3 regions of the Frankia umida genome follow, and region 3 is predicted to be linked to each of the others. Evidence: riboswitches for the same ligand, from Rfam matches in the RefSeq annotation. Region 3 holds a riboswitch; each other region holds the start of a gene.

Region 1 (9,782 bases), on a different contig from region 3:
CGCACAGACGCGCGGCCGGCGAGTTGGAACGCGAGGTACTGGCCCTGCTCTGGGCCACGTCCGAACCGCTGATGCCCATGCAGGTCCAGCACCGGCTCGGTGGAGATCTCGCGCAGAGCACGATAGCGACCACTCTGCTACGGCTGGTGGCCAAGGGCCTCGCCGAACGGACACCGCATGGACGAGGATTCGCCTATCGGCCACTGCAACGAGCCGAGGACCACGCCGCGGTACAGATGGTGAAGCTCCTGCGCAGAGGCGACGATCCCGGCACGGTACTGCGCTACTTCGCCGGCCATCTCTCACCGGATCACCGCGGCCTTCTCCTGCAGGCCCTCAACGCGGGAGAACAGGGCTAGCGCAGCCAGAGCGAACCCACGCCCGTCGGGATGCCGTCGCCGTGCACCGGTGGCGGCATCCCGACGGCATGCAGACCGACGACGATCGACACCTCGGGGTCAAACTCCAGCCCAGGGCGTCGGCGTCGTGGCTGGAGTCGACGTCCGGTTCGCCGCCCGGCCACGCGCACCGCTAGGGTGGGCAGTATTGGTGTTGGTGCGCCGGGAAGTCTGGTCGGCAGCGTGTGACCTGACCCCTCGGCTAGGAGTCCCACCATGAGTCAGCCCCCGCCTCGCCGGTTCAGCGTGTTCGATCGCAGGTCGTGGCCCGAGACCCGTCGCATCGCCGCGATCCTGCGCCGGGAGACCATCGGTGGCGCGCTGCTGCTCGCGGCCACGGTCCTGGCCCTCGCCTGGGCGAACTCACCGTGGTCGGAGTCCTACCAGTCGATGCTGTCCTACCAGGTCGGCCCGTCCTGGGCGCACCTGAACCTCACCCTGGCCCAGTGGGCCGCCGACGGCCTGCTGGCGATCTTCTTCTTCGTCGCCGGGCTGGAACTCAAACGCGAGTTCGTCGCCGGGGACCTCCGCGACCCCCGACGAGCCGCGGTCCCGGTCCTCGCCGCCGTCGGTGGCGTGGCCGTCCCGGCCATGCTGTACACGCTGGTCAACCTCGGCGGTGACGCCGCACGCGGCTGGGCGATCCCGACCGCCACCGACATCGCCTTCGCCCTGGCGGTGCTCGCGGTCATCGGCCGGCATCTGCCGTCCGCGCTGCGGACCTTCCTGCTCACCCTCGCGGTCGTCGACGACCTGATCGCCATCGTCATCATCGCCGTCGTCTACACCCGGGATCTCCGCGTCCTCCCGCTGCTGGGCGCCCTGGTGCCGCTGGCGGTGTTCACCCTGCTGGTGCAACGCCGGGTGCGTTCATGGTGGCTCCTGCTGCCTCTGGCCGCCGCCACCTGGACACTCGTCCACGCCTCCGGCGTGCACGCCACCGTCGCCGGCGTGCTGCTGGGCTTCGCCGTGCCGGTGCTGCGCAGCAAGCGCGCCGGTGGACCCGACGCGGGCCCCGGGCTGGCCGAGCACTTCGAACACCGCTGGCGACCCCTCTCCGCCGCAGTGGCGGTACCGGTCTTCGCGTTCTTCTCCGCCGGAGTCACCATCGGCGGCCTGAACGGACTGACCGACGCGCTCTCCGACCGCGCCGCCGTCGGCATCGTCATCGGCCTCGTCGTCGGAAAACCACTGGGCATCATGACCGCCACCTACCTGGTGGCCCGCTTCACCCGTGCCACCCTCGACGACGGGCTGGCCTGGGTCGACGTCCTCGGCCTGGCCGTCCTCGCCGGTATCGGATTCACCGTCTCCCTGCTCATCGGCGAACTGGCCTTCGGCACCGGCAGCACACGCGACGACCACGTCAAGATCGCCGTCCTGACCGGCTCCCTGCTCGCCGCCCTGCTGGCCGCCGTGGCCCTGCGCCTGCGCAGCCGTGTCTACCGCCGGATACAGGAAGCGGAAACGGTCGACCGCGACCACGACGGTATCCCCGACATCTACCAGGACCGGGCCTGACCGACAGCCAACCGAACCAGTACGCCCCACCCATCCCGGCCATCCCGGGTGACAGCATGGTCAGCTGGTTTCGGCGGGCTGGGTCGATTCGCTGGGGAGGTTGGCGGTCCAGCGTTCCTCGACGCGGCCGAAGTACCAGACAGCGAGCGCGATGGCCCAGGCGAGGAAGAAAAGGCCGACGATGCCGTAGCCGGCGTAGTCGAGGTTGATGTTGGCGATCCAGGCGAACGGCCCGGACTCGATCGTGAACCGGTCAGCAAGGACACCGACAAGTTCGATCGTGCCGATAACGAGCGCAACGATCACCGAGATGGTGGTGATGGTCAGATTGTAGAACACCTTGCGAACCGGACGGGCGAATGCCCAGCCGTAGGCGGCGTTCATGAACACACCATCAATGGTGTCCATGAGACACATGCCGGCGGCGAACAGGATCGGCAGCACAAGGATCGAGTAGAAGGGCAGGTCGAACGCCGCGGCGCCGCCGGCGAGGACGAGCAGGCCAACCTCGGTCGCGGTGTCGAATCCGAGGCCGAACAGCACACCGATCGGGTAGATGTTCCACGGCTTGGTGACCGTCCTGGTCAGGCCACCGAGGAAACGGTTCATAAAACCGCGGGAGTCCAGCCGTCGCTCGAGTTCCTGCTCGTTGTAGTGCCCGTTGCGCATCTCGCGGAAGACCTTGACGATGCCAAGCAGGGCGGCGAGGTTCAGGATCCCCAACACCCACAGGAAGACACCTGAGACCGACGGGCCGATCACGCCGGTGATGGTGTGAAGCCTGGAGGAGTCGTCCTCGACCGGCCCGACCAGGGACTTGATACCGACCGAAAGCAGGAACGCGAGCGCGAAGACGATCGTCGAGTGGCCGAGGGAGAACCAGAACCCGACCGAGAGCGGTCGGCGTTGCGGGCCCGCACCTTCGGCTTCCCGCGCCGTGTTGTCGGCGATGAGCTTACGAGTGGTGTTGTCGACAGCGGCGATGTGGTCGGCGTCGAAGGCGTGGCGGAGTCCGAAGGTATAGGCCAGGACGCCGACCCCGGCGGTGAACACCGGATGGTCGCCGCCGAGATGGTAGCCATGCGGGGTGACAAGGGTGAGCAGAACGACAAATCCCACCACGTGCAGCAGGACGATAAACGCGGTCATCCCCGCCAGGGACCGCTTGTCCGCCCCCGTGAGGCTGTGCCGGAACCGGGCCAGCCGCCTCGGCAGGGACGGCTCGCCGACGCCGGGGGATGGGTGGGCCACCAGAGGTCTCCTCACTGCGGGGAACAGGCTCGACGCGGGCCCAGGAGGGAATGGGCCGGGCGCAGGCCGAGCGGCCACGCGGAAGCAGGACCCACATCGCTCGGCTGGATCGGCGAGTGGTCCGTGTCGTGACTGCGGGGCACCGGATCGGACAGGTCAGCCGGAGGCGCCGGAAGGGCTCCGTCGACCCGCCGGCATCAACACAGATGCAACTATGTCGCTCTTGCAAGGATGTTGCAACTGGCATGATGTGGGGCCGACCGCGCTGGTTTGGCTGATGGGGCGCCGTCAGGCGGCCCATCAGCGCTCGCGGCGTCCATAGATGGCAAGCGTCGCGGGGCCGACGACATCCAGCCCGGGGATCGCCGCCAGATGCGCGACCGCGCCGGGAGCGGGTTCGGCCGGGCTCCGCGATCTCGCGCAGCGTGCCGCAGCGGGTACACACGACATGCAGATGGGGCTGTTCGGCCGCCCCAGGGCGGCTGCTACGTCAGCGATGAGCTGCCGCAACCGCGCCTGTTCGTCGCGCAGGATGTGGCCGCGGCTGGTCTCGGCGCCGAACTGGCGCCGGCTGGCCTGCAGTCGCTCGTACTCCGCCCGGGGGACAGTCGCGAATTCTTCGTCATCTTCTTCGTCATCGTCGACCGGCCGTCGGGGCTTCACAGTCTCCGCCACAGCTTCTCTGGCGTCCGGGCGATTACCCATTCGGATGAAATGTAACTCTCAGTGACATAATCATGGCAGGTGAGCCGCACAGGACACGCTCACGTTCCGCACCTCCCGGCTCGCCAGAGTCGGGCACTACCAGACGGTCCTTGCGGGATCCCAGAAGCCCACCCCGCGATGATCGGCCCCAGCCCGGTGGCCGTGGCGCGACCCCAGGGTTCCCGTCGAACCTGCCCGCTCCGGTCACACCGAGCCGGCTGGCCACATTGTCCGTTCTGTTCTCAGTTGTTGACAGGAACCCGGTGGAAACCAGATAATCCGATTGCTTGTGCGAGGAAGCCGGTGAAATCCCGGCACGGTTGCGCCACTGTGACCGGCCCGTCCGTCCTTCGGGGCGGCGGGGCGGGAGTCAGACCCGAGCACCAGCAGTCCAACCAGTCGGGACGCACAATCCCAGGGGGCACCTATGACGACACCCATCGCCGATCCGCAGTCGCGGCATCGGTCGATCTCCTTCCCGCTGACGGCTCGAGCGGCGGCCTTGGGCCTGACCGCGCTGCTGTCGCTGCTACTGCTCTACTTCATCGGAGTCGATCAGGGCGCCACGTCGATGTTCGGCTCGGATACGCATATCCACGAGTTCGTCCATGACGCGCGTCACTTCCTCGGCTTCCCCTGCCACTGAGCAGGGGTTGACGACGCGGATGCGGCGGCGGTCGCGCCACGAGACCGGGCTGGTTTCCCTTCCCGATGACTCGCGTTCTGGCCGGCCATCTCCCTGCTTCGGCATTCTTCCGGCATTTGGTTCACTGACCGGCAGAAATTCCGGGTGATAGCAGCACAATCAGCCAGTACTTCTTGCGGGCAGATAATTTTCAGCATATTTTTGCCATGTCGTGGTGTTCGGGAAGCCGGTGACAGGCCGGCGCGGCCCTCGCCACTGTGATCGGGATTTCCCGGCCTTTTCCACGTCGTCCGCGTGGAGTCACTGGGCTGCTGTTGCGCCTGGGAAGGCGGGCCGGGGAAGGCTTACCCGTCAGCCAGGAGACCGGCCACGGCATCCGAGTGACCCTTCCACGAGGTGTTGGAGAGGCGGTCCGCGTGCGCGCGCCGACATACCTTTTTCTTCCCATCGATGCCGGACGACGCCACCGCGGCGAGCCCGGGAGATCCGATCCGTCCCCTGCGCGGTCGCCGAGGTGGGCGCGCCGCTGCCGTGGTGGCGTCCGGCCGCTGGTCGCTGTCCTCGCCGCGCTCCTTGCCGCGGTGTCCCTCGGTGCCTGCGGGGACGACGACCCGGGGTCGGCGGGCGGAACCGACGCCCGCGGCTGCATCACCGACTTCAGGCAGGACACCGACTACTTCCCGGTCAAATCGACGTTCAGCCACGCCCGAAACGTCACGATCAGCTATCACCAGAGCTATCAGGTACTCACCGTCAAACAGCCCTACCCGGATGGCCGGCCCGAGTCCTATGTGCTGGTGCACTGCGGCGCGCCCGCGCCGACGCTCACCGGCGCGCTCGGATCAGCGCCACGGATCGAGGTGCCGATCCGCAGCCTGTACTCGGGATCGACGACCCATCTGCCGCTGCTCGTCGACCTGGACCGCACCGACACCCTGACCGGGGTGGCCAGCGCCGCCAGCGTCGTCAACGCCGACATCCGCCGCCTGATCACCGAGGGCAGGGTCACCGAGTACGCCGCCGGCGGGAAGATCAACGTCGAGAAGGTCGTCACCGGCCGGCCGGACGTGCTGATGACCGACGGCACCGACTCACCGGACTACGCCGCCATCCGGCGCGGCGGGGTCCCGGTCGTCGCCAACGCCGAATGGCTGGAGGGCGACCCACTCGGCCGCGCCGAATGGATCAAGGTGATGGCCGCGCTCACCGGCGACGAGGAGAAGGCCGGCAAGGTCTTCGACCGGATCGCCGGCGACTACACCGCGATCGCCGCGAAGGTCAGCGGTGCCGGTCAGCAGCCGGTCGCCGTCCTGCCGGGCTCGATGTACCAGGGCACCTGGTACATGCCCTCGGGCGGCAGCTACGTCGGCAAGCTTCTCGCCGACGCCGGTGCCGGCTACCCGTGGTCGGGCACCCGCGACACCGGCAGCCTGGAACTCGCCTTCGAGGCGGTGTATGCCAAGGCCGGGTCCGCGCCGATCTGGCTCGCCGACGGCGAGTGGAAGACGATCGGCGACGCGACGAAGGAGGACTCCCGTTACGGCACGCTGGCCGCGACCCGCGCCGGCGGCCAGGTGTGGACGAACACGCTGGTGATCGGCCCTGGTGGCGGTAACGACTACTGGGAACGCGGGGTCACCGGCCCCGATCTCGTCCTCGGCGACCTCGTCGCGATCCTGCATCCCGACCTGGCGAAGGACCACCGGTTCGCCTTCTACCGTCGGCTGACCTCATGAGCCGGGCATCGTGACCGCGGGCCTGCCCGCCGGCGGCGTCGTCGTCGATCATCGACTGGCGGTCGACGCACAGGCGACCGGTGCTCCTGCGGCCGTGGCCAGGCGGCGGCCGGTCGGCGCGCTGCTCGGCCTCGCCGTCGCGACCGCGGCGATGTTCCTGCTCGCCGTCGCGGTCGGCTCGGTGTGGGTGCCGTTGCCGGACACCCTGCGGGTGCTCGTCGGCGCGGACCCCACCGATCCACGCTGGTCGGTGGTGATCACACAGGTGCGGCTGCCACGGGCGGCGACGGCGGCGCTCGCCGGTACCGCCCTCGGGGTGGCCGGCCTGCAGATGCAGACCCTGTTCGGTAATCCGCTGGCCGATCCGTACTCGCTCGGGGTGAGCGCCGGGGCGAGCCTCGGCGTCGCCCTCGTGGTCACCGGTGCCGGCGGGTCGGCGGGGGCGTTCACCGCCGGCGCCATCGGTACCGGGCGGGTCGCGGTCGTCGCCGCCGGTGCCCTGGGCGCGGCCGTGGTGCTGTCCGCGGTGCTGCTGCTCGCCCGCTGGGTCCGCTCGGTCGTCACCCTGCTCGTCATCGGCGTCATCGTCGGCGCGGCGGTGTTCTCGTTCATCGGGCTGCTGCTGACCTGGACCGCGCCGCAGCGTGCCCTGCAGTACTGGACCTGGCAGCTCGGCAGCTACTCCGGGGTCTCCCCCGGCGACCTCGTCGTGTTCGCGCCGACGATCGGGGCCGGCCTGCTGCTCGCGCTCGGTTCGATGAAGCCGCTCAACGCCCTGCTGCTCGGGGAGAACTACGCCCGCACCGTGGGGGTGCACGTCCGCCGGCTGCGTACTGTCACCCTGCTCGGCGCATCGCTGCTCGCCGGGACGGTGACGGCGTTCTGCGGCCCGATCAGCTTCCTCGGCATCGCCGTGCCGCATCTGGCCCGCCGGCTGCTCGCCACCGCCGACCATCGTGTTCTGCTGCCCGCCTGCGCGCTCGCCGGGGCGGTCGTGTCGCTGTTCTGCTCGATCGTCGCCCAGGTGCCCGGTACCGGTCTGGCGCTGCCGATCAACATCGTGGCCTCCCTGATCGGCGCGCCGATCGTCATCGCGGTGCTGCTGCGGGCCAGCTCTACCGTCGCGAGAACCGTCTGATGGCCGACGTCGAGCGTCCCGACCCGGCCGACCCGATCGACCCCACCGACCCCGCCGGCCTGGCCAACCCGGCGACGACCGGCGGGCTGCGGCTGGTCGGTCTGACCATCGGCTACCGGCACGGCCGACGGCGCACCGCCGTGCTGACCGGCCTGACCGCGCTCGCCCGCCGCGGCGAGCTCACCGTCCTGCTCGGCCCGAACGGCACCGGCAAATCCACCCTGCTGCGCACCCTCGCCGGCCTGCAACCACCGCTGGCCGGCCGGATCACCCTCGACCGCGCGGACCTCACCGCCCTGACCCCGCGGGAGCGGGCCCGCCGCATCGGCGTCGTGCTCACCGACCGGGTCGACATCCCCCTGGCCCGCGGCCGCGACCTCGTCGCCCTCGGCCGCCACCCGCACACCGACCTCACCGGCCGGCTCACCGACCACGACCGGGAGACCATCGACTGGGCGATCACCGCCGTCGGCGCGAGGCCCCTCGCCGACCGGCTCCTCGACGAACTGTCCGACGGTGAACGCCAACGGCTGTTCGTCGCCCGCGCCCTCGCCCAGCAGCCGTCGGTGATCCTGCTCGACGAGCCGTCGGCCTTCCTCGACGCACCGTCCCGGGTGGCGCTGACCGCACTGCTACGGCGACTCGCCCGCGACCGCGACCTCGCCGTCGTCGTCTCCACCCACGACCTCGAACTCGCCCTGCGCGTCGCCGACGCCACCTGGCTGCTCGACGCAGGCGGCACGCTGCACACCGGGAGCCCCGAGGAACTGATCCTCGACGGCCGCATCGCCGCCACCTTCGACAGCGACGAACTCCACTTCGACCCGATCACCGCCGCCTTCGTCCCCCGCCCCCCGATCGTCGGCACCGCCCGGGTACGGCCCGACCGGGTGGCCGAGCCGACCGCGATGGTCGGCGCCCTCGAACGCGCCCTGCGCCGCGAGGGATGGCAGATCACCGCCACCGGCCCCGTCGACCTGGAGATCGCCCCGATCGCGGCACCCGCCGGGTTCCACGGCGCCGCCGACGGCCTGACCACCTCGTTGCCGGACCTGCCGGCCGCGCTGCGCTGGATCCGTTCCCACACCGCGGCACGGCCCGACAGCGGCTGGTCCACCCGCCACGCCGACCCTGCACACACCACGGCGACCCTCGCGGGCCTGGCCGACGTCGGCCCCTACTTCGCCGTCGAGCTCACGGCCCCGGCCCGACCAGCCACATCGCACGCCCCGGCCCCCTCTGGCCCAACCCCCTCGGGCGCCATGGCTGAAGGTGGTGCGCTGTCGGCGCCGGTCGACGGGTTGTACCGGCCCGGCGGTCCCCTCGCCGCCGCCGTCGACGAGCTCGGTGGACGACTGGGCACCGTCGAGCGGCGCGTCGCCGCGTCCACCCTGTTCCTCGGCTACGCGGCCCGGCTGTGGTCGATCGCCCTCGGCTGCTGGGAACGTGGTGGCACCGTCCCCGGTCTGCCCGCCGACCGGCTCGGAATCATCTCGGTGACCAGTTCACCCATCCGCCTGCTGCTCACCGACCCCGACGGCTGGTCCCCCACCGACCCGGACGATCTCGCCACCGCCGCCAGGCTGCTGATCGCGGCGGTCATCGACGGCCACCTGCGCCCCCTGGCCGCCGCGCTGCGCACCGAGACCCGCATCGCCCCCGGCCTGCTCTGGGGCAACGCCGCCTCCGCGCTCGTCGGCGCCACCCGCATCCTCGACCGCGAGATCACGACCCATACCCACGACGGGCCACAGCAGACCCCCAGCGAGGTCCGCGACCGGGCCCGCCGGCTCGGTCGACTCGTCGACACCGTCCTCGCCACACCGCCGCTGTCCGGCGCCGCCCACTACCGCCACCATGCCGACGGCACCCCGGACCTGACCACCTTCCTGCGCCGAAGCTGCTGCCTCTACTACCGCACCCCGACCGGCGGCACCTGCGCGGACTGCCCACTGACCCACGCACCCGCCGCCGGGCACCCTCGCGGCGGGCGACAGCGAACGGAGAAACCATGACCACCGCGGCCGGCTACCGGACCGTCGAGGAGTTCGGCACCGGCACCCTGCACCTGTTCGAGCTGCCCACCGACGAGCACACCCTGCTCGACATCCTCACCTATCTGTTCACCGAACAGTGGGCCCATATCAGCTTCGGGGTCCTCGTCCAGGGCGCCGCCTGGGAGATCACCACCGAGCAGCCGGCCCGACGGATCTCGATGTACGACGGCTACGCCACCATCGACCTGGGCCGCTGGCACTTCCACCTGTGCATCGGCGAGCACACCGCCAGCGGCCCCGAACTCGGCCGGGCCCGCCGCTGCGCCCGCGCCGAGCTCTACCGCCGCCTCGACCCGGGCGGCATCCCGATGAGCTGGGCCTTCCGCATGA
Region 2 (9,782 bases), on a different contig from region 3:
ACCATGCGCCACGGCGCCCATGTGATGCTGGCGGCCAGCGACCCGAACGACCCGCTCAACCCGGGGCTGTGGTCGACCTACGCGGATCTCTATCCGCACATGGTCGCCTCCAACACCGAGCGGTGCGAGGACCCCCGGGTCCGTCAGCTGCTGATCAACCTGTGCGACTACCTGTGGTCCTGGGGTGATCACGAGGGCAGCGCCGAGTTCGCCCGCCGGGTGAGCGAGGCCTGGCGGGCCGACTTCGGCGACGAGGACCCCTACACCCTGCAGATGAGCCTGCGTTTCGGCTGGGGGCTCGTCGTCGTCGGTCGCTACGCCGAGGCCGCCGAGGTCAACCAGCGCACCTACGAACTGTCGATGCGGGTCAACGGCCCCGACGCCGAGATGACCAACGAGCTGATGGGCAACATCGGTGCCGACCGGCGGTGGCGCGGCGAGTTCACGGCGGCACTCGAGATCGCGCGGGATGCCCACACCCGGGCCCGCCGGGCGTTCGGCCCCGACGATCCGCAGACCCTGAACGCCGCCCACACCGTGGCGGTCTGCCTGCGCCTGCTCGGCCGGTACAGCGAGTCCGTGGTGCTGGGGGAACAGACCTGGGCGCAGGCGGTGCGCCTGTACGGCGAGGACCACGCCGAGAGTCTCAAAAGCCTGACCGGGGTCGCCTTGGACCGCCGTGAGCTCGGCGACTATCTCGGTGCCCGCACCGCGCACGAGGGCATCGAGGCCCGTTTCCGGCGGCTGTACGACCTGACGGAGAACCATCCGGCCCGGCTGCACGCCAGCCGCTACCTCGCGGTGGCGCATCGCAAGGCCGGCGACCATCCGCGGGCGCTGGAACTCTCACGCGAGGTCGAGCAGCGCTTCTTCCGCCGCTACGGCGGACAGCACCCGGCCTCGCTCGTCGCGGCGCTGGGACTGTCGATCGACCTGCGCCACGCCGGACTGCTCCAGGAGGCCCGCGACGTGTGCCTGCGCACGCTGCGCCGCTACGCGGACAAGATCGGCGAGACCCATCCGCACACCCTGGCCGCGGCGGTCAACCTCGCCGTCATCGAGCGTCTCGCCGGCCGCGCCGCCGACGCTCTGGACCGCGACGAGCAGACGTTCGCCGCCTACACCGAGCGGCTCGGCGCCGCGCATCCCAGCACGCTCGCCGCGGCGACGAACCTGGCCAGTGACCTGCACGCGCTCGGACGGTTCGCCGCGGCGGCGGACCGCGACGAACTGACCCTCGCCACCTCGACGGACGCCCTCGGCGAGCGGCATCCCTCCACCCTGGCGGTCGCGGCGAACCTCGCGATGGACCTGCGGTCCCTCGAACGCACCGACGAGGCCCGTGAGCAGCAGGCCAGGACGCTGCTCCGGATCGACATGGTGCTCGGTCGCGACCATCCCGCCGCGCGTCAGGTGGTCGCCTGGATTCGGTTGGACTGCGACATCGACCCGATGCCGATCTGAGCCGACCGTTCCGCCGCGGGGACGAGGGGGACCAGGGGGGCGAGCCACCCGGCGAGTTCCACCAGCCGTGCCGGGAGGACCCCGCCGCTGACCTGCCGGGCCACGGCCGCGACCAGGTCGGGCCGGCGCAGCAGCACGCGGCCCGCCGGGTGCCGATCGCCGAGGGCCAGACCCAGCCCGACGAGCGCCCGCCGGTGCGCACCGGACGGGCGCCACTGCCCGCTGGGCCGGGGCGACTGACCGCCGGGCGGGTGCAGAAGCGTCGCGTAGCGGGTCAGGGCCAGATCGTGGTCGCGGCGGATGAGGGCGCAGTCGGCGTCGGTGGCGCCGCGATAGACCCGCGCCGGGCCGTCGCGTTCGACGCCGCGGAAGGCATCCCGGTCGGCCAGCCACAGCCGGGCCAGGCAGGCCCGGGTGTCGAGGGCGCGGGCGTCCGGATCGGGTTCGAGGCGCCCCGTCGGCGCGGACGACCCCACGGGCGGCGGACCGCCCGCCTGCCAGGTCACGGCGAGTGCGCGGGCCGCGCGCGGCGCCACGGTGAGATGGTGCGCCTCCCACAGCGCGCGGGCGTCCGCGGTCACCAGCTCCGCGAGGCGCTGGGCCTGCGCCGGGACGGGTTCGGAGAGCCAACCGGCCACCGTGCTGACGACACCGGTCACGAAACGGCGCCCGAGGGCGGTCAGCGGCCCGGTCCGCAGCAGGTCCCGTCCGGTCTCCCACACGGCGCGCCGGCCCAGCGCGAACTCGAAGTGCGCGAGCATGGCCTCGTCTGCCCGGGCATGTCGGCGCTGGGTCCGCCAGAAGTCGGTGACACCGAAGAACGCGTACACCCCCTGGACGGCGCTGCGCGCCGGCCGCGGATCGTCGCGCCAGGGGACCCGGCGCAGCTGCGGCGCCGCCGCCGGGTCGACCAGATCACCCAGGTGCAGCATGGCACCGAGCACGCCGTGGCGTAGCTCGTGGGCTAGGGTGACCGCGCCGTCCACCGCGTCCGGGGGCAACGACATCACGACGCTGCCCACGGCATCGCCGGACGTCGCGCTGAACGAGCGGAAGCGGGTGGTGGACGGCGCCGGGACGACCGCGGTGATCGCCGCGTCCACCGCCGCCGCGGTTCCCGGATGGCCGGTGCGCAGGACCTCCCGGGCCGCGGCCAGGCACCGCTGCCACCGCGCGATCTCCGCGGCGGGCAGCCACTCGGGCCGGGCGTCACTGTCCGCCACCCGGTACGGGTCGGCGTCCTCGAGGATCAGCCTGCCGCCGACCGTGCGGGTCCGGCGCCATCGGGGTGCCGCGTGCTGGTCGTCCGGGGGTGGCGGGCCGTCGGGTGGGTCGGCAGTGGGCACGCGGACCCTGTCCGCCGGGCCGACGATCCACACCGCCGGACCCGGGCCCGCACCGGTGCCGGTGCCGGTGCGCGGATCAGGGCTTGGGGCGGGGTCGGCGGTGCCGCTGGTGACGGTCGCGATGTCCCAGGGGTCCAGCCCGCTCAGGTGCGCGTGGCCGAGGGAGGGCAGATGAACGACGCCGTGGCGGGTGGGAACCGCGAGGTCACAGGCACAGCCGGAGCGCACCGCTGCGGCGGCGGCCAGGGCGTGCAGGTAGCCGACGTCCACCCACAGGGGCGCGCTGGCGGACGACCGGTCGCGCAGCCGGCGCAGCAGCCGGGCGGCCCACGCCCCGGTGAACGGCTGGTCGAGCACCGCGCGCACGGCCGGCGGGCTGCGGCGCTCCGCCTCGACCAGCAGCTCCCAGGCCTCGTCCACCGGGGCCAGCGGGCCCGGCGCCCCCGGTCGCGCGCTGAGCAGGTCCAGGGCCGCGCGCATCGCGATGCGACGGTAGCTGATCTCGGCGTCCAGCAGGCGCCGCACGACGGCCGGCTCGAGCTCACCCAGGGCCAGACTGTCGACGTCGGCCCCGGACAGCTGATGCAGTGCCACACCCGGGTCCGGGTGGGCCGGGCCGGGCGGCGCGGAGGGCATCAGTGCAGCCGTTGCCAGCAGCCACCGCCGTCATCGGCCCGCTTGTGCCAGGCGCACCGCGGGTCCAGGTCGTCGAGCAGACGATCGACCTCGTGGCGAAGGGTGTCGTCGGTGCTGGTGCGGAGTCTGTCCAGACTCAGTCCGCGTACGTCGGTGAGGTACAGACCGAGGGTGGCGTCAGCCATGGCGCTCCCGTTCATCCCCGACGGTTTCCGCTCGGTGGCCGAAACCGGCAGCCGAAACGTCACCTGTCAGGCAGAAGGTCAAGGCCGCATTTCGAGTGTCGCACAACCAGCCCTTGTGACGCGGCGATCCCCGGTGACACAAGGGGAAGGCGACGGTCGGCCGAGGGATCAGCGCGAGGCGCAGGACGCCCGGATACCGAGGCCCTCGTAGTACTTCTCGGCCGCGCTGGCCAGGGGGACCAGGCAGTACAGCGAGCTGGTCGAAATGGCGTCGTGGACGGAGCGGAACTGCCGCCCGTCGTCGGCCCCCCACAGGGCCCACTCGAAGTCGGCGCGGTGGATGTCCAGGGTGCGTGCGGCGAAAGCGACCAGATCCGGATCGGCGCCCTTGTCGACGACCAGCCCGTTGGGCGCACCAATGGTGTTCACCGCCGGCACGTCGCCGTAGTCGCCGGAGGTCACGGGCACCGACTCGTACACCCGGCCGGCGATGAACCTGGAGCCGAGCCGGAAGCGGTAGGCGGCGTCCCAGTTCGCCATCATCGCCGGAAGTTCGTCGGCCAGCGGCAACAGCCGTATCCGCAGCCCGTCACCCAGGGCCCGCACAATCTGCGGGGTTGGTGCCCCGCCGGCCCACAACAGGCCGTCGATGCGGCCGGCGGCCAGATCCGCCAGGCCCCGGGGAAGGTCGCTGGCCACCTTCGACGGTGTGCATTTCAGCAGGTTCTGAAACAGCACCTGACCAAGCTGTTCGGTGCCGGAGCTTTTCAGGCCGGTGGAGATCGTGCGGTCACACAGCTGCGCCGCGGTGGTGATCGGCGAATCGGCCCGCACGATCAGGTGGAGCAGGTCGAACCAGAGCGGGCCGACCGTGCGCAGGTCGGTCAGCGGCATGTTGCTGAACTGGTTGACCCCGAACCGCGCGTCGACGGTGGTGTTGAGCTGGACCACGGCCATCGCGCAGGTCGCGCCGGCCGGGTCCTGCAGGCGCAGCAGGTTGTCGCCGGTGCCGTTGGTGGCCAGCACATCCACGGCGGTACCGGGATAGCGCTCGGTGATGCGGGCGGCCAGCTTCTTGCCGTAGGCGTTGTACGGGGTGCCGTGCTGCCCGGTGTAGATGTTGACGGTCGAGCATGCCCCCAGCCGGGCGTAGGGATGCCACGGGGAGATCGGCGAGGTCGGCACCAGCACGGCGACCAGGGCCAGGACCGCCGCGATGGCCACGATCAGGCCCGCCACCGCGCGCCGACGGCGCCGTGGCCGCCCCGGCTCCGGCGCCCGGGTGCCGGGGGCGATTCCAGCGCCCGCGCCGTTCGCGCCGCCCGCATCGCCGTTCAGGGACCGGATGTCAGGGGGCCTCCCGGTCGGCTCGGGGACCGTCTGCCGCGGTGGCGCGATGATCGTGGTCTCCCAGACCTGGTCGGCCGGTTCCGCCTCGGCGTCCCCCAGCAGGCTGGCGATCAGCTGGCCGGCGTCGGGGCGACGGTAGGGGTTCTTGTGCAGCGCCCGGCGGACGATCACCTCGAGGTCGGGGGCGAGGCCGGACAGGTCCGGCTCCTCGTAGACGACCCGGTCGAACAGCTCCGCGAAACTGCCCTCACCGAACGGCGCCCGGCCGGTCGCCGCGTACAGCACCACACCGGCCCAGGCGAAGACGTCCGCCGGCCGGGAGATGTCGAAACTGCCCTGATGGCGGGCGCGCTGCGCCTGCTCCGGGGCCATGTAGGCCGGGGTCAGCCACTGCGGGACGTCCGGATCGTCGCCGCGGTCGGCCCCCGTGCGCGCGGGCCCGACCAGCGCCGCGGCCACCCCGAAGTCGATGACCCGCGGGCCGAGAACGGCCAGCAGCACGTTCGCCGGCTTGAGATCCCGGTGCACCACCCCGGCGTTGTGAATGGCCCGCAGCGCCGAGGCCACACCTATCGCGAACCGTTTGGTGTCGTGCTCCGACAGCGGCACACCGGAGGTGATCTGCTGGCGCAGATCGGGGCCGTTGACATACTCCGTCACCAGGTAGGGGGTGTCACCGGTGTCGAAGTCGAGGACCGCCGCCGTGCAGAAGGGCTGCACCTGCCGGGCGTTCTCGATTTCCCGCAGGAATCGGCCCCGGAAACCCGGCGCGAGGACGTACTCGGAACGGATGGCTTTGACCGCCACCGGGGCGGCCCCGTCGCGGGCGGCATAGTAGACGGTCCCCATCCCGCCTTCGCCGAGAACACGCTGCAGGCGATATGGTCCGATTTCGTCCGGATCGTGCGGGCGAAGGGGTAGTCCGGGCAGCTCCCACCGGCCGCCAGTGCCGACACCCGGCACTGGACGTTCGCCAGGCGGGAATCCCGGGCCGACCGTCACGCTGCTCCCCGTCCGACGTGATCCGACCAGTTGCACTCCGGTGAGCCCGGCTGCTCGGAGGAACCATACCGGAGTGAAAAGTCCTCGGGAAATGGGCCCGGGCGCCGTTTTCACGGTTCGGCCGCAACCCGCCGGCTCTCCCGCCGCTCCTGCGCCGACGGTCGCGTCGTTCGTCCCGGACGTGACTGGCCCGGACGTGACTGGCCCGGACGGGTGACGAACCGGCGGACCGGAGCCGGCGAGCGGGTAGCGTCCGCCCCGGCAACGTATGCGGGGTGTCCCGGGTGACCGGGAAGAATCGGGAAGCCGGTGGAAGTCCGGCACGGGCCCGCCGCGGTGACCGGGGAGCAGCCGCCCACGCGTCTCCCACGCAGCCACTGGGCCGGATCGGCCTGGGAAGGCGGGCGGTCGGCGTCGATCCGGGAGTCCGAAGACCGGCCCCGCCACAGCGCCGCCCTCACCGGCGGCCCGGCAGCGGGAGCCTGGCGTGTCCACCGAACGTGATCGTCGCACCATCGAGACCGAAACCCTCTACGACCTGCTGTATCGCCGCCGGGATGTACGCGGCGAGTTCACCGGCGCCCCGGTGCCCGACGCGGTGCTGCACCGCGTGCTCGCCGCCGCGCATGCCGCGCCGAGTGTCGGGCTGAGCCAGCCCTGGGACTTCGTCGTCGTCACCGACCTCGCCACCCGGCGTGCCTTCGCCGCGCATGTCCAGCGCGAGCGGGCGGTGTTCACCGAGTCCCTGGACGCCGCGCGGGCCGCCCGGTTCGCCCCGATCCGCATCGACGGGGTGCTGGCGTCCTCGCTGTCGCTGGTCGTCACCTACGACCCGGCCCGCGGTGCCCCCGCGGTGCTGGGCCGGCATGCGATCGCCGACACCGGGCTCTACTCGGTCTGCCTGGCGGTGCAGAACCTGTGGCTGGCCGCGACCGCGGAGGGCCTCGGCGTCGGCTGGGTGTCGTTCTACCGCGAACCGTTCGTCCGCGACCTGCTCGCGATCCCGGCCGGCATCCGCCCGGTCGCCTGGCTGTGCCTGGGCCCGGTGACAGCCCTGCGTGAACTGCCCGACCTGGAGCGGCACGGCTGGGCCCGACGCCGCCCGCTGGCCGACGTCCTGCACCGCGAGCGGTGGCAGGCCCGTCCCGAGACCGAGGCCGAGACCCAGGCGGAGGCCGAGACCCAGACCCAGCCGTGACGAGGCCACGGTCGGTCGTTCGCCCATCCGCCCATTAGTCCGCCTGTTCGTCCGCTCGTGCACATGCCGGCCTCGGCCGCATGCCGAGGGTTGTTTGGTAGGGAGAGGCCGCAATCCCTGAACAACCCTCGGCATCACACCTACCAGGCCTCGGCATCAGGTCCCCGGTCCCCGGTTCCAGAGCTGCTGGCGTTCGGTATCAGGTCTGCGGCGTTCGGTATCAGGGCTATGCCCCTTCGGCGTTCCAGGCCCCTTCGGCGTTCCAGGCCCCTTCGGCATTCCAGGGTCTCGGTCGGGGTTCGGGACCGGGCCCGTTTGTGGGCTGCCCGTTCGGGCCATCCAGGTGGCCCTCGGGATGGTGGTGGCCACCCGGATGCGGGCGGGTCGCGGACCCGTCACGGTGGCTGCGGCCTGGCATACCGACGGGTTCGCGGGGGAACCGTCCACCCCCGGTGATGAAACCCATATTCACCTCGGACCGTGCGTTCGGCGTCGTCCGGCATCCTGACCAGGGACCGCACCTGGGACCGCCGGGTAGTGGTCCGTGCCCGCGGGCGCACGGAGAACGACGGCAGTCAGGCTGCCGGCTCCGGCGCGGGAGGGGGCGACGCGCGCGACGCATGGGGGAGACGCCGGCGGAATCGACCTGGAACTGCGTAGCGAAGTGGTGATGGCCAGCAGTGGTGAGAAGAAGCAGTGGTTAGAAGGCTGGGAAGTTCCTACACCCTGCTGACCCGGGTCGGCCGGGGCGGTATGGGCGAGGTGTGGCGCGGCCATGACGAGGCAGGCAATGTTCTTGCCTTCAAACTGCTGCTGCCACATTTCACCGCCGACCCTGGCGTGGTCGCCCGGTTCATGCGGGAACGCGCCATCCTGATCCGGGTTCAGTCGCCGTTCGTGGTGGCCATTCACGACCTGGTCGCCGAACGCGGTGATCTGGCCATCGTGATGGAGTACGTCGACGGTTCGGACCTGCGCCAGGAACTGCATCGACGGCGCACGCTACCGCCCGCCGAGGCGGTCGGCCTGATCGTCGACATCCTCACCGGGCTGGCGACCGCGCACCGGCTGGGCATCGTCCATCGTGACCTCAAACCGGAGAACGTGCTGCTCGACCGGCGGGACGGGACCTCGCAGCCCAAGGTCTCCGACTTCGGGATCGCCGGGCTGTGCGCCTCGGCGACCCGCCTGACCGTCCCCGGCGGGATGCTCGGCACCCCGCTGTACATGGCGCCGGAAAGCGTCGACGGGGGAGTGGTCGGCCCGGCCGCGGACGTCTACGCCGCCGGAACGATGCTCTACGAGATGCTCTGTGGCGTCGCGCCGTTCGCCGGCCGGGAGATGCTCTCCATCCTGCGTGCGCACGCGGACCTCGCGCCGGGACGGCCACCGGGCATCCCCGACGAGCTGTGGGCCGTGCTGGCCGCGATGCTCGCGAAGGACCCGCAGCAGCGGCCCGACGTCGATCAGCTGCGGGCCCTGCTGCCTGGTCTCGCGGGGATGGCCGCCGGTCTTGGCCTGGACACGCCCCCCGCGTCGAGCCGGGTCCACTCGATTCCCGTGCCTGAGCAGGTCCGCTCGCGGACCGGTGTTCCCTCCTGGGTGCCTGTCCCCGTCCGCTCGGGCGCGTCCGGCGAGGCGGCGGCGCTGCTGACGTCGCTGCCGGCCACGACCACCGGCGACAAGGCGGCCGTTCCCGTCGCTCCCTCGTCCCCCTCGTCCCCCTCGTCCCCGTCGGACCCGGCAGTCCCCGCGGACTCGTCGGCTCGGGCGGATTCGCGGGCTCGGGTTGACCTGTCGGCTCCGAGGAACCGGTCGGTCTCGGCGGTCCCCGCGGCCGCGGCGGTCCCCGCGGATGCCGCTGGTTCCGCGGTGGCCGGCTTCGATGAGCCGGCGACCACCCCGGTGGCCATCCCCTCGATGCTCCGGTCAGCGACGGGACGTCCGGCAGCCGCCGCGCGGACCGCTTCCGAGACCGAGCCGAAGACCGAGACCGAGCCGAAGACCGAGACCGCACGTGGCACCGGAAGTGGCACCGCAAGCGGGACCGACGCTAGGACCGGCGACGAGGCCGACGCCGAGGAACCGATCACCACGCCGACTCCGGTGCCGCCGTCCCTGCCCCTGCCCCTGCCACACCCCGGGCTCGACACGGCTCCCACCGAGCACACCGAGTTGGTACCACCACCGGCCGGTCGGACGGCTGTGCCCGGGGCGCGCTCGTCCGGGGCCCGCTCGTCCTCGGGGGCGCGTTCGCCGTCAGCGCCGCGTTCGACTTCCGGATCACGTTCGCCGGCGGGCACGCGTGCGTCGGCTGGGTCACGTTCGTCGGCGGGGTCGTCGGGCGCATCGGCGGGGCGGGCGGAGCCGGCGGACCTGCCGGGCGGTTCGCATCCCGACTCCGCGGTGACGGTCATGGCCCCGCCGTTGACCGGTGGTGCCGCGGCGTCGAAGAAAGCGGCTGGTGCTCCCGCCGCCGCGTCCACGGCCGTCTCGGCGGCCGCGGCCGAGACCGCGGTGCGTGCCGCGGGCGGGCGTGGGACGTCCGGTCAACGTCCGGTCCGTCCGGGGGGCACAAGCGGGGTGGGGGATCGGCGTTCG
Region 3 (9,782 bases):
TGCGGTCCGCACAGGACGGCGTCGAGGTTACGTCCGGGTCGGCCGGTGGCCAGCGTGTGGTAGCTGGGGTCGATGTAGTCGGGGCCGACCTTGTGTGGGCTGACCCGCAGGCCGCGGGCGACCAGCGCGGCCATCAGTCCGGTGGCGACGGTGGTCTTGCCGGCGCCGGAGGTGGGTGCGGCCAGCACGAGCCGGGGCAGGTCGAGGCGGCGCGTCGGGCCGGTCACCATTCGATGCCTTTCTGGCCTTTCTGGCCGGCGTCCATGGGATGGCGGACCTTGGTCATCTCGGTGATGAGGTCGGCGGCGTCGAGCAGGGGGGTCGGGGCGGCCCGGCCGGTGATGACGACATGTTGGGCACCGGGGCGGGTGCGCAGGGTGTCGACGACCTCGTCGAGGTCGAGCCAGCCCCAGCGCAGCGGGTAGGTCATCTCGTCCAGGACGTAGAGCCGGTAGGTCTGCGCGGCCAGGTCGCGGCGGATCTGCGCCCAGCCTTCGGCGGCGGCCGCGGCCGGGTCACCGGCGGGGTCGACGCGGTTCTGGATCCAGCTCCATCCGGCGCCCATCCGATGCCAGGTGACGGTGCCGCCGGCGCCGGACTCCCCCAGTGTCTCGAGGGCCTTCTCCTCACCGATGCGCCATTTCGCCGACTTGACGAACTGGAAGACGCCGATCGGCCAGCCCTGCGCCCAGCCGCGCAACGCCAGACCGAACGCCGCGGTCGACTTTCCCTTGCCGTCGCCGGTGTGCACGATCAGCAGCGGCCGGCCGCGGCGCGCCCGGGTGGTCAGCCCGTCGTCCGGCACCGTGGACGGCACCCCCTGCGGACTCATCGGGACGGCTCCTTGATCTCGACGCGGACGGCCCGTGGGGCCGGCGGGGCTGGTGCGGCCAGCCGGGCGGCGGCTGCGGGTGCTGCCGGTCGGGTGGGTGGGGCGGGTGGGTGCAGCAGGGGTAGGGCGTCGAGCGGGATGGTCCGGGCGCCGAGGGCGTCGGCGAGACGGGCGGCCAGACCCAGCCGGATCATGCCGGTCTCGCAGTCGACGACGACACTGGCCAGCCCACCCGCGGCCGTCCCCCGCCCCCCACCGCCGCCGTGGGCGCCGGACGTTGCGGATGCGGCCAGGGCCGTGGGGGCGCTGCGGCGCAGGGCGCGGGCGACGGGCAGCGGGTCGCCGCCGGCGGTGGCCCGTCCGTCGGTGACGACGACGAGCAGGGCACGGCGGGACGGGTCGCGGCGCCGTTCGGCGGTGAGCACCTGCCCGGCGCGCAGCAGGCCGGCGGCCAGCGGCGTCCGTCCGCCGGTGGGCAGGGCGTGCAGGCGGGCGGCGCCGGCCTCCACACTGGAGGTGGGGGCGAGCACCACCTCGGCGCCGGCGCCGCGGAAGGTGATCAGACCGATGCGGTCGCGGCGCTGGTAGGCGTCGACGAGCAGGGCGAGTACCGCGGTGGTGACCAGGGTCATCCGGGCCCGTGCCGCCATCGACCCGGACGCGTCCACGCAGAACAGCACCAGGTTGCCTTCGCGGGCGACACGGTGCGCGCCGCGCCGGTCGGACGGCACCAGCCGCAACGCCCTCCCCCCACCCTGGCCGCCGCCCCGGGAGGCCTCCGGGAGGGCACCCGGGACACTGCCCGGGGTGACGTCCGGGGTGAGGTCCGGGGTGGACGGGGGGGTGCGGCGGCCGCGGGCGTGCTGGTGGGGGGCGGCGGCGAGCAGGGTGGCGGGCAGGTGCAGGCCGGGGGCGGTGGCACTGGTGGCGACGACCGCGCCGCGGGTGGTGCGCGCCGGGGAACGGCGTCCGCTGGCCGACGAGGTGGCGCCGAGTCCGCCGACGGTGAGCGTCCGCGGCCGAAACAGCGCTCCCGGTGCGGCGGCGGTCCCGGTCGCGGTGGCCCGTCCCGGCAGGCCCACACCGCCGTCCCCGCCGGTGCTGGTGGCGGCGCCGTGTCGGCCGCGCTGCCCGGGTGGGGCCAGGGTGGGCCCGGTGGGACGGGGCGGGAAAGCGGGGCGACCCGCACCCGGCGGGTGGGCGCCGGATGGTGCGGCGGCCCGCGGGTCGTCGGCCAGGGTGTCCACGGTCGGGGCGTCGGCATCCGCGCCGGCAGCGGCCAGCTCGGGATCACCAGGCTGCGCGCTGTCACCGGGCCGGGCGGCGTCCCGGGCGGTGTCGAGGTCGTGGTCGTCCGGGGTGAGAAGATCACCGTCCGGGTCGAGATCGTAGGGATTGTCCAGGTCGTAGGGGGTGGTGGCCCGCGGGTCGCCGGTGTCCGGGTCGCCGGTGTCGGTCATCCCGCCCGGTTCCGCGGAACCGTCTCCCGGACCCTGACCGGACCCGCCGGGTCCCCCAGACCCGCCAGATCCACCAGGACCGTCGGGACCGTCCTCATCGTGATCGCCGTCGTCGTTCCCGCCGGGGCCCTCCGACCCATCAGGATCCTCGGGGCTGTTCCCGGTGTCGGGGTGGCGGGCGGTGGCGGCGTTCGAGGACGCGCCGGCCTGGCGGCGGGCCTCGGCCTGCTCACGGGCGGCGGTTTCGGCGGCCACGGCGTCATCGAGGCCGGCCAGGGCGTCGGCGAGGACCGCGGCGAGGGTGGCGTCGTCGAGGTCGGGGGCGTCGAACGGGCCGCGGCGGCGCCGATGCGGCAGGGCGAGGCGGGCGCCGGTGCGCAGGTCCGCGGCGCGCACGGTGTCGCGTCCCGACCAGGCGGCGAGCGCCAGCGCGGTGCGGGCCAGCACGACGTCGGCGCGCATCCCGTCGACGTCGAGGCCGGCGCAGATCGCGGCGATCGCGTCCAACGCGGCGTCGGTGAGGGTCACCGCCGGCAGCCGCACGGTGGCGGCGGCCACCCGGGCGGCGAGGCGGGCCTGCGCGGGCGCCCAGGCGGCGACGAACCCGGCCGGGTCGGCGTCGTAGGCCAGGCGGCGACGGACCACCTTGGCGCGCAGCCGCGGGTCACGGCTGGCGGCGACGGTGACGGTGAGCGCGAACCGGTCGAGCAGCTGCGGGCGCAGCTCACCCTCCTCGGGGTTCATCGTCCCGACCAGCACGAACCGCGCCGGATGCCGGGCGGACACCCCGTCGCGTTCGACGTGGGCGACACCGGTCGCGGCCGCGTCCAACAGGACGTCGACGAGATGGTCGCCGAGCAGGTTCACCTCGTCGACGTAGAGGATGCCGCGGTGGGCCGCGGCCAGCAGCCCCGGACGCAGCACACTCACCCCGTCGGCGAGCGCCCGGTCCAGGTCGAGGCTGCCGGTGACCCGGTCCTCGGACGCGCCGACCGGCAGCTCCACCAGCCGCACCGGCCGCACCACCGACACGGCCACCGGCGAGGTGGACGCGGACGAGGTGGACGTGGGGTCCGCGCCGGGTGGGGAGGCGGGCGGATGCGGTCCGTCCGGGCAGCGCGGGTCGGGGGCGGCCGGGGCGCAGGCGAACCGGCAGCCGCGGACCACCTCGACCGGGGCGAGCAGGTCGGCAAGCCCGCGGACCGCGGTCGACTTGGCCGTGCCCTTCTCCCCGCGCACCAGCAGCCCGCCGAGTGCCGGGCTGACCGCGTTGAGCAGCAACGCGAGCCGCAGATCGTCCATCCCGACGACCGCCGCCAGCGGGAACCCGCCGACCCGGTCCGCGGCGAACGGATCGGCCCGACCCGCCGGCGAGGTGGTGACACTCGACGGTTGCGCGCAACCAGACGGGAGGGCCGTGGCCGGTTCCGCGGAACCGGGTGCTGCTGTGGAACCGGGTGGTGCTGTGGAACCGGATGGTGCTGTGGGTGGTGCTGGCATGCCGCTGGTCCTCCCCAGGTCCTCGCCCGTGGTCGTCCATCGCGACGGCCGGAGTATCCTGGCTCCCGGATCCCGCGCGCCGCCGTCGGCCTTCCAACCGCGCTGGCGGTCGTGACCTGCCCCTGTGGCTGTAGGGCACGTGGAGGGCGGCGCTTTCCGGTGACAGTGGCGGGACCGCGCCGGATTCGCACCGGCTTCCTCCGCTAGCTGTCGCGTCCGCCAGCATGTCACATCCGCCAGGCCGCGGTGGCGTCGTCGTCCAGGCCCCACCTGCCGGCCCGACCCGCCGACGTGCCGCGCTCCCGGTGGGACGAGGCGAAGGAGACCCCCCGTGTCCACCCCCCGACCGGACGGCCCACCCCCCGCACCCGCCTGCACCGACCCGGAGGCGACGGGGACGGCGGGGACGGCCACGGGGTCCGTCCCGGCCGCCGGCCGGGCCACGGCGGTCACGCTCACCCTGGTGGACGTGGCGCGGGTACGGGCCGGGCTGCGCGCCGACTGCGCCCGATGCGCGGGATTGTGCTGTGTGATGCCCGGGTTCACCGCGTCCGCGGACTTCCCGATCAGCAAACCCCCCGGTGTCGCCTGCCGGCATCTGGACGGCGAGCATCGCTGCGGCATCCACACCGAGCTGACCGGACGCGGTTTCGCCGGCTGCGTCGCCTTCGACTGTCTCGGCGCCGGCCAGCAGACCACCCAGGTCACCTTCGCCGGCCGTTCCTGGCGGACCCATCCCGGCGACGCGCCGGCGATGTTCGCCGTGTTCGGGGTCCTGCGGGTCCTACACGAGTCGCTTCACCACCTGGGCGCCGCCCTGAGCGCCCTCGACCCGTCGGGTTCGGACACCGCGGCGCTGGCCGCCCGCCTGCGGGAACTGTTCACCGCCACCCTCACCCTGACCACCACCACGGACGCGGACCGGCTGCGCGCCGTCGACCTCGACCTCCACCGCCGCACCGTCCATCTCGCTCTCACCGAGGCCAGCGCCGTCCTGCGCGGCCCGGCCGCCCCGTCCACCGGCCGGGCCGGCCCGAACGACGCCGGCACCCGCGGGGCCGGCGGGCGCGGGGTCCGCGACGGGGATCTGATCGGCGCCCGGCTGGCCGGCGCGGACCTGCGCGGCGTGGTCCTCACCGGACGTCTGCTGCTCGGCGCCGACCTGCACGGCGCGGACCTGCGCGGCGCCGATCTGCGCGGCGCCGACCTGCGCGGGGCGGATCTGCGCGGCGCGGACCTGCGCGGGGCGTGGTTCCTCACCCCGATGCAGCTCGCCGCCGCCCGCGGCGACGCCACCACCCGCCTGCCCACCGGTCTCGACCACCCCACCCACTGGCCCACCACGGCCAGGGCGGACACCACGAGCACCGGCAGCACGCCAGCTCCGTCGGCCACGCCACGGGGACGGGGACGCGGCCGACCAGCAGGTGACCGCCGCCGCGGCCGGCGCACCCCGCGCTGACCAACCACAGCCGCTGACCGACCGCAGCGAGGACGCCGTGCATGTCCGCTGATCAGCCCGTGTACCTCGCCGGCTACGACCCGGCCTGGCCCGCCCGGTTCGCCGAACAACACGACCGGCTCGCGGTCATCCTCGCGCCGTGGCTGGCAGCGCAGATCACCCACATCGGGTCGACGGCGGTCGTCGGCCTGCCCGCCAAGCCCGTCATCGATGTTCTCGCTCCCGTGCGTTCCCTCGACGCGGCGCGCGGCGGCGCTGTGCCGGCGCTGGAGGCGGCGGGCTGGCTGTTCTGGCCGCAGGATCCGTGCGGCCACTACCGGCTGTGGTTCCTGCGCCCCCGCCCCGAGGCCCGCACCCACCATCTCCACGTGATCGAACACGGCGACTCCCACGCCGAAGCCCTGCTGGCCTTCCGCGACGCCCTGCGTGCCGACCCGGCTCTCGCCCGTGACTACGCGGCGCTCAAGAGCCGGCTCGCCCGCGAGCATCCGACCAACCGCAACGCCTACACCAACGCCAAGGGCGCCTTCGTCGACGAGGTCCTACGCCACGCCGGCCTTTCACCCCCACCCCGCGTCCCGCTGCCCGAATAGACGAGGGTCACGGACGAACCGAGCACGATGGACCGGTTGGCCAACGCCCCGGCCTGTCGAGAAGGCCCTGCGTCGAGAAGGCCCTGCGCGGCGCCGGCATCGCACTCTCCGGTTGAGAAGTGTGCGGTGTGGCGCACGACCGCGCCGCGGACGGGACCTTCCTGACCGTGGCTGCCGCGCCCAGCCGGCTCGGCTGGTCAGCGGACGGGTTCGTGCGTCTTCATCGAGGGTCAGAGCAGGCCGGCGTCGTGGACGAGCAGGGCGAGCTGGGTGCGGTTGGTCAGGTGCAGGTGGGTGAGGATGCGGGTGATGTGCGCTTTGACGGTGGCGGTCGACAGGTGCAGCCGGGTGCCGATCTCGGCGTTGGTGTGGCCGTGGCCGACGCCGAGGGCGACGTCGTGTTCGCGGGGGGTGAGGCCGGCCAGGGCGGTGCGGGCGCGGATGTGGGTGTCGGCTTCGGTGGTGGTGCGTGCGAGCAGGCGGCGGGTGATCTGGGGGGCGAGGATGGGTTCGCCGGCGGCGACGCGCAGCACCGCCTCGACGATGCGGGTGGGCGGGGCGTCCTTGAGCAGGAAACCGCCGGCGCCGGCGCGCAGGGCGGCGAGGACGTTGTCGTCGGTGTCGAAGGTGGTCAGCACGATCACCTCCGGCGGGTGGGGGCGGGCGCGTAGCCGGCGGGTGGCGCTCAGCCCGTCGAGTCGGGGCATGCGCAGGTCCATGAGGACGACGTGCGGTGTGTGGGTGTCGACGGCGGTCAGGGCCTGCGCGCCGTCGCCGGCCTGCCCGACCACGGAGATCTCCTGCTGCTCGCCGTCGGGTGTTCCGCTGCCGCGGGCGCCGTCGAGCATCAGGGTCAGGCCCGCGCGTACGAGCGGGTCGTCGTCGACGAGCAGTACCCGTACCCGCGGGCGCACCCACCCGGCCGGTGCCGGTGTGGTGGAGGCCTGCGCGTCGGGCGGTTCGGGATGTGTCATCGGGGCCAGGGCAGCTGGGCGTGCAGGTGGAACGTTCCGTCGACGTGCTGGTGGTCGAGTTGGCCGCCGGCCAGGCGGACCCGTTCGGTGAGCCCGACCAGCCCCATCCCGGAGCCCGCTGACACCGGTGACGCTGTCTGGGGCGGGGTGGTCGTCGACGCGGGCGCTACCGGTGCTGTCGGCGTCGGGGGCGCGTCGGGGGTGGCGGGCAGCGGGTTGACGAGGTCGAGGGTCAGGCCGCGACCGGGGCCGCCGCGGACGGTGAGGTGGACGGGCTGGCCGGGGGCGTGCCGGTGGGCGTTGGTCAGGGCCTCCTGTACCACCCGGTAGGCGGCCCGCCCCACCGCGGGCGCCAGGGTGTCGATCTCGGGGAGGCGCCCGGTGGCACGGTCGCGGTCGTCTGCGCGGCGGCCGTCGGGGTCGGCGACGGGTTCGGTCTGGGCGCCACGGTCGTCCTGTTCGCAGGCGGCGGGGCAGGCGGCTGGAGGGGCGGGCAGGTCACAGGTGTGGCGGATGGGGGTGCCGGCGGCGCGGACCCGGGCGAGCAGCTGCGGGAGGTCGGTGAGGGTGGGTGGGGGCCCCGCGGTGTGCTCGTCGTCGTCGCGGAGGACGGCGATGACGTCGCGCAGCTCGTCGAGGGCGCCGGCCACCTGCTCGCGGATCACGCCGGCGGCCTGCGCCAGGGCCTGCGGTGGCGCGTCCGGCCGGTACTGCAGTGCCCCGGCGTAGGTGGCGAGCAGGGACAGCCGGTGGGCGAGCACGTCATGCATCTCCCGGGCCAGCCGGGTGCGTTCGCCGGCGCGGGCCGCCGCGACGCGACGGGCCCCGTCGGCTTCGGCGCGCCGCGCTCGTTCTTCCAGCGAGGCGAGCAGCGCCGCCCGGGCGCGGGCGAGCCTGCCCCAGCCCAGCAGGCCGGCGTGGGCGACGACGACCAGTGCCAGCAGCCAACCAAGCGGGAGCCCCTCCGGCGGTCGCAGCACCCCGCGGGTGACGTGCGCGCCGATGCCGGCCGTGGCGACGGCGAGTGCCACCGGCAGCCGGCGACGGGCCGCGACATGCAGGACCGCCAGGGTCGCCGGCACGGTGGCCGTCGAGGAGAACGCGGCCAGGGCCGCGAGTAGCAGCGCCGTGGGCACCGGGGCGCGGATCAGCGCCGCCAGCAGCGCCCAGCCGACCAGCCCGGCCGCGATGTCCGCTGCCGCCCAGCCGCTGTGCGGATGGTCGGCGATCTGAGCCCACACGGTGAGGCCGACCGGTGCGGCGCACACGACCAGTGTGATCACGGTTGCCGTGGTCCGCGCCTGACAGCGGGCCTGCCGATCCTGCGATGTCTGGCTGTCGCTGCGGCCGTCCGCGGTGCTCGGGGTGCGCAGGTCCAGGCGGCTCAGCCCGCTGAGGCCGCCGGCGACGACGGCCAGGCCCACCGGCCGCAGGCGCTGCGCTGGATGCATGAGCCGAAGGGTACGGGCCTCTCGCGTGCCTGCCCACCGACCAAAGTCGATGCGCTCTGGCCGGTCGGCTGATGTGCGCGGGGCCGCGGGTCGGAGATGGTTCTGCCGTGCAGACATCACCCGGGTTCCGCCCGCTCCGTGTCCCCTTCGCCCGGCGCGCACCGCGGGCCTGTCACCGTCGCGGTGGGCAGCGCCCGCACAGGCATGCCGGCCCTGGCGCGGCCGGGGTCTGGGGCGGGGTCGGGGTGCGGCGGGGGCGGGTGGTGCTGGGGGCGGTCGGGGTGGCCGTGGTCGGCTGGGTGGTGGCGGTGCCGCTGGCGGGGGTGTCCCTGCGGGTTCGTGCCGGTGGTGGCGGTGGCGAGCCGGCGGTGGTGCACGGTGTGGGGTTCGCCATGGTCGTCGTCGCCGCGGTGCTCGCCGGGGTTGCCGCCGCGGTGCTGCTGGCCGTGCTCGAACGGCGCACCCGGCGGGCTGGGCGCTGGTGGGTGAACATCGCCGGTGCCACGCTCGCGAGTTCCTTCGCCGGGCCGCTGCGGGCGGCGGATGTCGCCACCGGGATGGCTCTGGCCGGGCTGCACCTGCTGGTCGGTGTGACACTGCTCGTCGGGTTCGCCCGCACGATCCGCTGTTCGCCGCCCGCCGACGGATGCTGACCGTCCCTGCGCCGCGGTCGATACCAGGCGGTCGGTGGCAGATCAGTCGCGCTGGTCCAGGGTGGCGCGGGCGAGCCGCAGCAGGGCGGTGTGGATGTCGTCGGCGCTGCCGGTGGCGGGCAGCGGGTGGAACAGGTCGGCTTCGGGCAGGCCCGCGTAGGCGGCGGCGAACGCGGTCAGCCGGTCGAGGTCCTCGCGGTCACGTCCGCGCAGTTCCACCCGTCGCTGCGCCACCGTCACCGGGACCGTCAGCCAGACGACCAGGTCCGGGGTGGGCAGGTGCCGGTAGGCGGCCCGGACCCACCGTTCACCCCGCGCCGCGGCGCCCACGGCGGCGGGACGCTCGCGCAGGCGCATGGTGGCGTACTGGCAGTAGCTGTAACGGTCCATGACGGCGACCTCGCCGCGCAACCACGACAGGCCGAGCCCGATCGTGATCGCCGTGGCGCGGATCGTCGCCTCGACGGCGAGGTGACCGCGCGCGCCGAGCAGGTCCGGGCCGTCACGGCGGCCCAGGCGGCGGGCGAGCGGGTCCAGCAGTGGCCGTCCGCCGCCGTTCTCGTGGTAGCGGGCGGGCCGTCCGGCGGCGGACAGCGCCGCGGCCAGGCGCCGCGCCTGGGTGGTCTTGCCGGCACCGTCCACCCCGACCAGCGCGATGATCGGCATCCGGCGGCGTCGTGGCCCGCGCATCCGGTCAGGCGGGAGACGGCGCCGGGGCCGGCTCGTCGGGGAACAGGTCCCACAGGGCGGTGGTGCGGTCGGCCGACGCGGTGGCCAGCAGGCGGCTGTCGGGGGCGAAGGCGACGGCGTGCACGGCGCCGTGGTGCGCGGCCAGGCGCAACGGCGGGCCGGGACTG

What was found. Region 3 has a riboswitch for cobalamin ahead of MXD59_RS16180 (VWA domain-containing protein). Riboswitches for the same ligand answer to the same signal wherever they lie in the genome.
Region 1: another riboswitch for cobalamin. It lies ahead of MXD59_RS05005 (ABC transporter substrate-binding protein); the one in region 3 lies ahead of MXD59_RS16180 (VWA domain-containing protein).
Region 2: another riboswitch for cobalamin. It lies ahead of bluB (5,6-dimethylbenzimidazole synthase); the one in region 3 lies ahead of MXD59_RS16180 (VWA domain-containing protein).

The regions. Positions count from the first base shown of each region.
Region 1 is NZ_JALKFT010000003.1:275,258-285,039, reverse strand. It holds gene MXD59_RS05030 (BlaI/MecI/CopY family transcriptional regulator) at 1-359, shown strand, start outside; gene nhaA (Na+/H+ antiporter NhaA) at 615-1,919, shown strand; gene nicT (Nickel transporter NicT) at 1,980-3,170, opposite strand; gene MXD59_RS05015 (hypothetical protein) at 3,471-3,845, opposite strand; gene MXD59_RS05010 (CbtB domain-containing protein) at 4,303-4,521, shown strand; cobalamin riboswitch at 4,717-4,907, shown strand; gene MXD59_RS05005 (ABC transporter substrate-binding protein) at 4,938-6,257, shown strand; gene MXD59_RS05000 (FecCD family ABC transporter permease) at 6,268-7,395, shown strand; gene MXD59_RS04995 (ATP-binding cassette domain-containing protein) at 7,395-9,410, shown strand; gene MXD59_RS04990 (DUF7676 family protein) at 9,407-9,782, shown strand, end outside.
Region 2 is NZ_JALKFT010000017.1:29,945-39,726, forward strand. It holds gene fxsT (FxSxx-COOH system tetratricopeptide repeat protein) at 1-1,464, shown strand, start outside; gene MXD59_RS16855 (HEXXH motif domain-containing protein) at 1,410-3,446, opposite strand; gene MXD59_RS16860 (hypothetical protein) at 3,446-3,631, opposite strand; gene MXD59_RS16865 (serine/threonine-protein kinase) at 3,800-6,097, opposite strand; cobalamin riboswitch at 6,252-6,429, shown strand; gene bluB (5,6-dimethylbenzimidazole synthase) at 6,471-7,181, shown strand; gene MXD59_RS16875 (serine/threonine-protein kinase) at 7,878-9,782, shown strand, end outside.
Region 3 is NZ_JALKFT010000016.1:15,797-25,578, forward strand. It holds gene MXD59_RS16170 (cobyrinic acid a,c-diamide synthase CobB) at 1-230, opposite strand, end outside; gene cobO (cob(I)yrinic acid a,c-diamide adenosyltransferase) at 224-832, opposite strand; gene MXD59_RS16180 (VWA domain-containing protein) at 829-3,594, opposite strand; cobalamin riboswitch at 3,845-3,992, opposite strand; gene MXD59_RS16185 (pentapeptide repeat-containing protein) at 4,124-5,254, shown strand; gene MXD59_RS16190 (GrpB family protein) at 5,296-5,847, shown strand; gene MXD59_RS16195 (response regulator) at 6,078-6,821, opposite strand; gene MXD59_RS16200 (sensor histidine kinase) at 6,818-8,272, opposite strand; gene MXD59_RS16205 (DUF6069 family protein) at 8,380-8,925, shown strand; gene MXD59_RS16210 (dTMP kinase) at 8,968-9,591, opposite strand; gene MXD59_RS16215 (hypothetical protein) at 9,620-9,782, opposite strand, start outside.